2 regions of the Thioclava sp. IC9 genome follow, and region 1 is predicted to be linked to the other one. Evidence: riboswitches for the same ligand, from Rfam matches in the RefSeq annotation. Region 1 holds a riboswitch; the other holds the start of a gene.

What was found. Region 1 has a riboswitch for cobalamin ahead of nrdH (glutaredoxin-like protein NrdH). Riboswitches for the same ligand answer to the same signal wherever they lie in the genome.
Region 2: another riboswitch for cobalamin. It lies ahead of B6V76_RS00830 (TonB-dependent receptor); the one in region 1 lies ahead of nrdH (glutaredoxin-like protein NrdH).

Annotation. Positions count from the first base shown of each region.
Region 1 is NZ_NBNX01000001.1:849,471-854,327, reverse strand. Features, by position in the region: gene nrdF (class 1b ribonucleoside-diphosphate reductase subunit beta) at 1-151, opposite strand, end outside; gene nrdE (class 1b ribonucleoside-diphosphate reductase subunit alpha) at 160-2,331, opposite strand; gene nrdI (class Ib ribonucleoside-diphosphate reductase assembly flavoprotein NrdI) at 2,301-2,723, opposite strand; gene nrdH (glutaredoxin-like protein NrdH) at 2,736-2,957, opposite strand; cobalamin riboswitch at 3,054-3,249, opposite strand; gene B6V76_RS03885 (homocysteine S-methyltransferase family protein) at 3,327-4,376, opposite strand; gene B6V76_RS03880 (hypothetical protein) at 4,507-4,812, opposite strand.
Region 2 is NZ_NBNX01000001.1:191,471-196,327, forward strand. Features, by position in the region: gene speB (agmatinase) at 218-1,189, shown strand; gene B6V76_RS00820 (DUF1499 domain-containing protein) at 1,186-1,611, shown strand; gene B6V76_RS00825 (DUF475 domain-containing protein) at 1,766-2,812, shown strand; cobalamin riboswitch at 2,842-3,036, shown strand; gene B6V76_RS00830 (TonB-dependent receptor) at 3,174-4,857, shown strand, end outside.

The sequences.
Region 1 (4,857 bases):
ACCAGCTTTGAATGTCGTTCGACAGCGGCACCTTCTCGGGCAGCCAGAAATTCGACGTGAGCCGGTTCCAGACTTCGAGATCCTTGTCGTCCTGAAGGCGGTTCCAGTTGACGGCACGGGGGACGGGGCGGGGTGTGTGCAGATCTTTCATGGCGGGCCTCACAGGGAACAGGATACGCAGCCCTGCACCTCGGTCCCCTCGAGGGCCGCTTGGCGCAGGCGGATGTAATAGATGGTCTTGATGCCGCGCCGCCATGCATAGATCTGGGCGCGGTTGATGTCGCGGGTCGTGGCCTCGGCCGGGAAGAACAGCGTCAGCGAGAGACCTTGATCGACATGCTCGGTCGCTGCCGCATAGGTGTCGATGATCGCCTCGGGGCCGATCTGATAGGCGTCGCGGTAGAACTCGAGATTGTCGTTCGTCATGTAGGGCGCGGGGTAATAGACCCGGCCGATCTTGCCTTCCTTACGGATCTCGATCTTCGCGGTGATCGGGTGGATCGAGGCGGTCGCGTTGTTGATATAGCTGATCGAGCCGGTGGGCGGCACGGCTTGCAGGTTGCGATTCCACAGGCCGGACTCCATGACCCGGTCGCGCAGGGCGGCCCAGTCGGCGCGGGTGGGCAGGGTGATCCCGAAGCGGTCGAACAGGGCCGTGACGGTGTCGCTCTCAGGCAGCCAGTCGCGGGTGACGTATTTCTCGAAGAAGCTGCCATCGGCATAGGCAGAGGCCTCGAACTCCCTGAAACTCCGGCCATGCTCGGCAGCCAGCCGGTTCGATTCCGCCAGCGCGTGATAGGCCACGGCGGCGAAATAGACGGAGGTGAATTCGATCCCCTCGGGGCTGCCATAATGGATGCGCTCGCGGGCGAGGAAGCCGTGCAGGTTCATCTGACCCAGACCGATCGCGTGACTTTCCTCGTTGCCCTTGCGGATTGAGGGGACGGCGTTGATCGCACTCATCTCCGACACCGCCGAGAGCGCGCGGATCGCGGACCCAACGCTCGCGCCCAGATCGCCGCTATCCATCACCTTGGCGATGTTGAGCGAACCCAGATTGCACGAGATATCCGTGCCCATCCGCGCATAGCCCAGATCCTCGTCGAACTCGGAAGGCTCGGCCACCTGCAGAATCTCCGAACACAGGTTCGACATGGTGATCCGTCCCGCGATCGGGTTGGCGCGGTTCACCGTGTCTTCGAACATGATGTAGGGATAGCCGCTTTCGAACTGGATCTCGGCCAGCGTCTGGAAGAAGGCGCGGGCGTTGATCTTGCGTTTGCGGATCCGCGCGTCATCGACCATCTCGTGATATTTCTCGGTGACGGAAATCTCCGAGAAGGCGCAGCCATAGACCCGCTCCACGTCATGGGGCGAGAAGAGATACATCTCCTCGTTCTTCTTCGCGAGCTCGAAGGTGATGTCGGGGATCACCACGCCGAGGCTCAGCGTCTTGATCCGGATTTTCTCGTCCGCATTCTCGCGCTTGGTGTCGAGGAAGCGCAGGATGTCGGGGTGATGGGCGTGCAGATAAACCGCGCCCGCGCCCTGACGCGCGCCCAGCTGGTTGGCATAGCTGAAGCTGTCTTCGAGCAGCTTCATCACCGGGATCACGCCCGAGGATTGGTTCTCGATCCCTTTGATCGGCGCGCCATATTCGCGGATATTGGTCAGCATCAGGGCCACGCCGCCGCCGCGTTTCGACAGTTGCAGCGCCGAGTTGATGCCGCGCCCGATGCTTTCCATGTTGTCTTCCAGCCGCAGCAGGAAGCAGGAGACGAACTCGCCCCGCGCCTTCTTGCCCGCGTTGAGGAAGGTCGGCGTCGCGGGCTGGAAGCGTCCTGCCAGCATCTCCTCCATGAGGCGCATCGCCAGCGCCTCGTCGCCGCGCGCGAGCGTCAGTGCCACCATCACGACGCGGTCCTCGTAGCGTTCCAGATACCGCTGCCCGTCGCGGGTCTTCAACGTGTAGGAGGTGTAATATTTGAACGCGCCGAGGAAGGTCGGAAAACGGAATTTTGCCGCGAAAGCCGCCTCCCAGATCGCGCGCTGGAAGTTGCGCGAATACTGATCGAGCACGGCGGCGTCGTAATAGCTTTCCTCCACCAGATAGCCGAGCTTCTCGTCCAGCGAATGGAAGAACACCGTGTTCTGGTTCACATGGCGCAGGAAATATTGCCGCGCCGCCATCCGGTCGGCCTCGAAGCGGATATTGCCCTCCGCGTCATAGAGGTTGAGCATTGCGTTGAGCGCGTGGTGATCAAGCCCCGCGAATTCCGAGGCCGTGGCCCCGCTCGGTTTCACGTCGCTGTCGAGCATTCCAGCCTCCAGAAATTGTCGAGACCCGCGCGCACGCGGTCGATGTCAGTGTCGGTCCCCGCCAGTTCGAACCGGTAGAGCACGGGGATGTTGCATTTGCGCGCCAGCAGATCGCCCGCGCAGGCGAAGAGCGCGCCGAAATTGCGATTGCCGCTGGCGATGACGCCGCGCAGGCCCGCGCGGCGGGCGGGATCGTTGAGAAAGGCGATGACCGGTTTCGCGACCGCGCCGCGCCCCTTGCCGTCGGCGTAGCTTGGGCAGATCAGGACGTAGGGGCAGGGCGGGTACGGCATCGCCGCCTCCGCCGAGAGGGGCAGACGCAGCGCGGGCAGACCCAGCCGCTCCACGAAGCGCTGCGTGTTCCCGGAGGCCGAGGAGTAATAGATCAGCCTTGCCTGTCCCATCGCGGCTAGGCCTCAGACCAGACGGTTGATCATGTCGGGGCGAAAGCCTGCCCAGTGCTCCTCGTTGGCGATCACCACCGGGGCCTGCCGGTAACCCAAGTCCTGCACCATCTCCATCGCGGCGGCATCCTTGGTGAGGTCGATCACGTTGTAGTCGATCCCCTTGGCATCGAGCGCACGGGTCGTGGCGGTGCATTGCACGCAGGCCGGTTTCGAATAGACGGTGATGGTCATGTGTCCTGTCCCTTTGTTGGCTGTCGGCAGCGCGGGACAAGGCTCGTGGGCAGGGTGCCGCAGCACATAGCCACGCGCCCGGGCCCTCCGCCGCGGTCGTCGTCTATCTGCTCTGGCAGGTCTCCTGGCTCGCGGCTCGAACGCCTCCCGGTCCGTCTTCCCGGCGCATTGCACCAGTGACATTCGGACATCAGGCTCGCCGCTTACAGTTGCGGGGGCAGCGCCGGAATCTCACCGGCTTCCCTCTTCGCCTGCGGAGTGACTCGCAGGAACCAAAGCAACATCATATTGAGATGCATGGTGTATCGGTGTCAATATATAGATTACCCTGCCGCGCGAAACTCTCGCGCGACAGGAGCGTGTCTTGCCTCAGGCCCCGTCGCCGAGCGCCCGGATATGCGCCGGGAGGCGGTCGTTCTGGCCATACATGAAGTGGTTCTCCATGCGCTCCGAGAAGCGGCTGGCCTCGGTCTCGCGGCCCACGGCCTCGGCCATCTCGCGGATATGCATCGGGCTCGCCCCGCAGCACACGCCGAGGTAATTCACCCCGATCGCCTGCGCCTCACGCGCAAAGGCGCCGATCTCGTAGCGGTTGCAGGCCAGCGGATCGAGCGCGGTCGGAAAGGTCCGGCCATGCGGCGAGGGGCAGGTGCAGCCGTTGTGATCGGAGAGGTTGAAGAAGGTGGGCTCCTCCTTCGTGGTCCGGTAGGGCACGGGCAGGGCGCCGACATGGCAGCTCACCGCCGCGCGCACCTTGCGCAGCCACGGCATCATCGTCTGCGGCCCGCGGAAGCAGTTCAGCCCGACGACATCGGCGCCCGCCTGTTCGAGTTGCTGGCAGGTCTCGACGATGCCGACCCCGTCCATCATCTCATTGGCCGCCATCGGCGCCAGCGTCAGCACCACCGGCAGCCCCGACGCCTTCGCGGCCTCGAGCGCGCATAGCGCCTCGCCCGCGTAGTAGAAGGTCTCGCCGATGAGGATATCCGCGCCTTCCTCGACCGCCCAGCCGACCATCTCGTCGAACATCGCGCGCACCTCGGCCTGCCGCGCCGGATCGGCCGGGTCCCAGATATTCGTGTTCGAGATATTGCCCGCCATCAGGTTGCCGGTCTTGGCATCGGCGACCTCGCGGGCGATCTTCAGCGCTGCGCGGTTGAGCGGCTCCAGCAGGTCTTCCTTGCCGATCACGCGCATCTTCTCGCGGTGGCCGTTATAGGTGAAGGCCTCGACGATATCGCTGCCGGCGCGCTGGAAATCGACATGCAGATTGCGCAGCGCCTGCGGGTATTCGAGCGCCACCTCGGGCACGAATTCCCCGGCGGTCAGATAGCCGCGCCGTTCCAGTTCGAACAGAAAGCCCTCGGCGCAGATTACCGGGCGCGCGTCGAGCAGGCGGGTCAGTTTGTTGTCATTCATGGAGAGATCCTCTCAGTTCATCCATGACCATCGTTTGATGAAGCCGAGCCTCACAGGAGACGGAGTGCCGTTCCCTGCTGCAATGGTCCTCGGCCGGGCCGCTGAATGCGACCGCAAGACGAAGAACGGGTTAGAGGCCGCGCCGGGCGCGTGCCCCGCCGCGCCGCACCGGCGGGGGCATCTCGATCGGCAGGGCGAAGGGCTGCGGGGTCAGCGACTCCAGCAGGAGTTCGCAGAACACCTCCACCGCGGGCGAGATCAGGGAATGCGGATAGGCCTGCATATGGGCGACAATCGCCGCCTTCGCATAGGGCATGTCGCCCGGCAGCGTGCCAAGCCATTCCATGTAGCCAAGCGTGCCCAGCTCACGCGCCCGCAGCGGCGAGATCGGTCCTATATCGAGTTGTAAGAGTGAAAGCGTTCGTTCCAAAAGCATCGCGCCCTCCGCGCAAAAGGGCGGGATTGGTCGCGGCACGGCGAT
Region 2 (4,857 bases), 660 kb from region 1:
CATTCGATGAAGTCGCGGCACACGGTGGCGTGAGCGAATGAGAGCTTCGGTCGTCTGCGCCCAGTTCGCGCGGTTGCGGGCGCTGCCCGGCCCGGATCGCCCCAGGCGGGCCCTTGTCGGAGTGCGCGGGTTCGGACACGTCCCTCGTCGCCTTGCGGGGCAACTTGACCTCCTGCGAGGGCTGGCGCAGATTTCGCGGGCGAAAGGGAGGGCGACCATGGCTCTGGAAGATGCGAAAACCCAAGTGGATCAGGCCTTTACGCGCGCAGATGCGCGCGGTCTGAGCTTCGAGAATACCTTCGGTGGCGCGACCAGCTTCCTGCGGCGGCGCTACACGAAAGACCTCGCAGGCGCGCAGATCGCCGTGAACGGCATCCCCTTCGATCAGGCGGTGACCAACCGCCCCGGCACGCGGTTCGGGCCGCGCGCGATCCGCGAAGCCTCGACGCTGCAGGCTTTCGATGCGCCCTATGGCTGGGGCTATGACCCGCTCTCCGAGCTGGCGATCGTCGATTACGGTGACATGCCCTTCGACTATGCCAATGTGCCCGAGGTACCGGGCCGGATCGAGGCGCATCTCGGCGCGATCTTCGGGGCGGGTGTGGTGCCGATCACGCTCGGCGGCGATCACTTCATCACGCTTCCGATCCTGCGCGCGGCAGTCGCCGCGCAAGGCGAGATCGCGCTGATCCAGATCGACGCCCATTCCGACACATGGGCCGATGACGACATGGACCGGATCGACCATGGCACTTTCCTCTACAAGGCGATCAAGTCGGGCGTCGTGCGGGCGGAGAATGTGGTCTCGGTCGGCATCCGCACCGACAATCCCGATACGCTGGGCGTGAACATCGTGGATGCGCCGAGCGTGCATCGCGAAGGGATCGGTCCCACGCTCGAACGCATCCGCGCGGTTGTGGGTGATAGACCCTGCTACCTCACCTTCGACATCGACGGTCTGGACCCGGCCTTCGCGCCCGGCACCGGTACGCCTGTCTGGGGCGGTCTGGCGAGCTGGCAGGCGGCAGAGCTGTTGCGCGGGCTGAAGGGCATCAACCTGATCGGCGGCGACGTGGTCGAGGTCTCTCCGCCCTACGATCCGACCGGGGTGACGGCGATCGCCGGGGCCCATGTCGCGACCGAGCTGATCGCCCTTGCGGGCTGGGCGATGCGGGAGAGGGCGGCATGAAACGGGCCGTGACGATCCTCGCGCTCGGGCTCGCCGTCGTGGTGGCGGCCGACGGGTGGGTGCGCCTCGCCCCGATTGATCCGGCGCGCTTCGATGTCGACGGGCTGGCGAAAGCGCCCGGTGACCACCCGGAGACAGGCGGGTTTCAGGCCGTGCGCGACGTCTCCGATCCGCCGGCGCAGATGGCCGCGCTCGACAAGATCATCCGGGGCACCGCGCGCACCAAGCGCGTCGCGGGCAGCGCCGACGAGGGCTACGCGGCCTATGTGACGCGTTCGGCCGTCTGGGGCTTTCCCGATGTCACCACGCTCTGGGTCGAAGGCGATACGCTGCAGATCCGCGGGCACCTCGTCTACGGGAAATCCGATCTCGGGGTGAATGAGGCGCGGATCAAGGGCTGGCTCGACGAGGTCGGGCTCTAGCGGGCGCGACCCGCCGTGCGCAGGGTATCTTGCGCCGCGTTTTTCCGCCCACCCGCCCCACGCCGTAGGGGCACACAGACCAACTCTGACAGTGCGCTCCCTTGCGAAGACAGGGGGCGAAGCCTAAGTGAGGCCTCATGCAGCCGGAGCCAGCATGACCATCATGTATCGTTATTTTTCCTGGGCCATCGCCGTCACGGTGGCAGGGCTGGTCGGGTCCTTCGCGCTGGGGTTCGCCCAGACCGGAGGGCTTGGCGGCGCGGTCTCTTTCCTGATGATCACTGCCGTGCTGGCCGTGCTGGAAATCTCGCTGAGCTTCGACAACGCCATCGTCAACGCCAACAAGCTGCACCAGATGACGCCGAAATGGCAGCGTCGTTTCCTGACATGGGGCATCCTGATCGCGGTGTTCGGGATGCGTATCCTCTTCCCGCTTCTGATCGTCGTGATCGCCGCCGGCATCGGACCGTGGGATGCGGTTCTTCTGGCTGCGAAACACCCGGCCGAATATGCCGAGATCATCGAGGACGCGCATCTGTCGATCGCGGGCTTCGGTGGCGCCTTCCTGATGATGGTCGCGCTCACCTATTTCATCGACGAGGGCAAGGAGGTCGACTGGATCCGCGCGCTGGAGCGCCGGTTGCGCGCGCTCGCGTCGATCCGAGGTCTGGAGATCGGCTTCGTGCTGGTCGTCGTTCTGCTTTTCACCTGGATTCTGCCGGAGGGGCGCGAGGACGAGTTCCTCTTCGCCTCCATCTGCGGCCTTGCGACCTTTCTCGGCGTCGAGGTGCTCAGCCACGTGCTCGACCGGACGAATATCGCCGCCGAGACGGCCAAGGCGGGCCTCGGCGCGTTTCTCTATCTCGAAGTGCTCGATGCGTCCTTCAGTTTCGACGGGGTGATCGGGGCCTTCGCGCTGACCCAGAACCTGTTCCTGATCGCGATCGGTCTGGGGATCGGTGCGATGTATGTGCGCTCGATGACCCTGATGCTGGTGGAGCGCAACACGCTCAGCGAATTCCGCTATCTCGAGAACGGCGCCTTCTGGTCGATCCTGATCCTCTCCGTCGTCATGTTCGCGCAGACGCTGGTGGAAGTGCCCGAGGTGATCACCGGCCTGATCGGGGCCGGGCTCATCGGTCTCGCGCTGCTATCCTCGATCCGGTTCAACCGGCGCTGCCGGCGCGCCGTGGAAAGCTGAAATATTCTTGACTCAGTGCGGCGCGCGCGGCACAGCAGGGGCACTTCGGTTCCGCGAAAGCGGATGAAAAGGGAACCCGGTGCGATGCGTGCATTCATTCCGGGGCTGCCCCCGCAACTGTGAGCGGCGAGTGACGGCTGACTGAGCCACTGGGGAGACCCGGGAAGGCCAGCCGGAACCAGGACCCGCGAGCCAGGAGACCTGCCGAGGCGCTCATCCTTTCTGCCTGTGCGGGGCGCGCAGCGGAGGCGGTCTTCCGTCAGTGGTGACATTTTTCACCGTCGGCGGAAATTCCAAATTTCCAAAGACTTGCAATGCGAAGTTCACGCGACCGCAGAGTCGCGGCACGAGGGAATTGGATATGATCCGCACCCGTTTGACCGTGGGCCTGATGCTCACCACAGCGCTGGCAGGCCCCGCGCTCGCGCAAGATGCGCAACCTTACCAACTCGATGAGATCGTGATCTATCACGGCGCGCTCGAGCCGCAATCGTCGGACAAGACCGCGCAGGCGGTCACCGTGCTGTCGCGCAAGGAGCTGGAGCGTTCGGGCCAGACCCGTCTCGCCAACCTGATCGCGCAGTCGCCGGGCGTCGGCATCCTGTCGCGCGGGCCGATGGGCGCGCAGACCGGCTTCACCATTCGCGGCGTGTCGCAGAATTACGTGAAGGTCATGGTGGACGGGATCGACGTCTCCGATCCGTCGGCGACGCAGGTGCTGCCCGACCTGGGCCGGTTCAACACGTTCAACTACGACCGGGTCGAGATCATGCGCGGCTCGCAATCGGCGGTCTATGGCGGGCAGGCGGTCGCCGGGGTCATCAACCTCGACACGCCGCGCCCGACCGAGGATGGCGTGAGCCAAAGCGTCAAGCTCGAGCTCGGCTCCTACCACACCGCGAATGCGGCCTATAATTTCGGCTGGAAGAAGGGCGATGACGAACTCGCGATTCAGCTGTCGAAAATTTACACTGCAGGCTTCTCGGCCGCCGACAAGAAGAACGGCAATACCGAGAAGGACGGCTACCGCGCCGACCGTGTCAGCCTGCGCGCGCAGAAGCGCATCTCCGACAATCTGCTGATCGGCTTCAACGGGTTCGCGCAGAACGATCGGGGCGAGTTCGATAACGGCTTCGGCCCGCTGCCCACGGACAGTAACGATTATACCATCCATAAGGAACGTGGCGGGCGGCTCTTCGCGAAATTCGCGACCGGCCCGCTCGATCACGAGCTCGGTCTGACCTATTACACGACCTCGCGCTGGTATCCGGTCTATGACTATGGCTACGAGGGCAAGCGCCGCAAACTCGACTGGAAAGCCTCGACCGATCTCGGGCCGGGGCGGCTGACCTTCGGGGCGGATCGCACGCTGGAAACCTATACAGGCACCTATGTCTCGGGCCACGTCCTCACGGCGGATACGGGTATCTTCGGTGAATATGCTTTCTCGCCGATGGACGGGGTGAACGTGACCGCCTCCGCGCGCCACGACGATCACTCGGATTTCGGCGGCAACACCACGGGTCGTCTGGGCGTGACGTGGCAGGCCGACGCCGCGACGCTCTACCGGGCGTCGATCGGCAATGGCTTCCGCGCGCCGTCGGGTTATGAACTCTATGACGGCTACGTGGGCAATCCCGACCTCAAGCCCGAGAAATCGCTGAGCTACGATCTCGGCGTCGAGCGTGACTTCGGTGCGCATAAGCTGACCGCGACGCTGTTCCATATCGATGTGAAGGACCTGATCGACTACGACGGCACCTACTACCAGACCTCGGGCACCGCGAAGCGGCAGGGGTTGGAGCTGGGGCTGAAAGGGCCGATCACCAGCAAGATCAACTACAGCCTCGGCTACACCTATCTCGACTGGAAGAACCCCGACGGGCTGTCGTCGGGATCGACGTGGAACTCGGCCTTCGGGCGTCATACGTTGACCGCGGGCATCGACGCGCAGGTGACCGACAAGATCACGCTCGCCGCCGATATGCGTGTGGTCACCGATCGTCAGAGCCAGCCCGATTACGGCCTGCTGAACGCGCAGATGA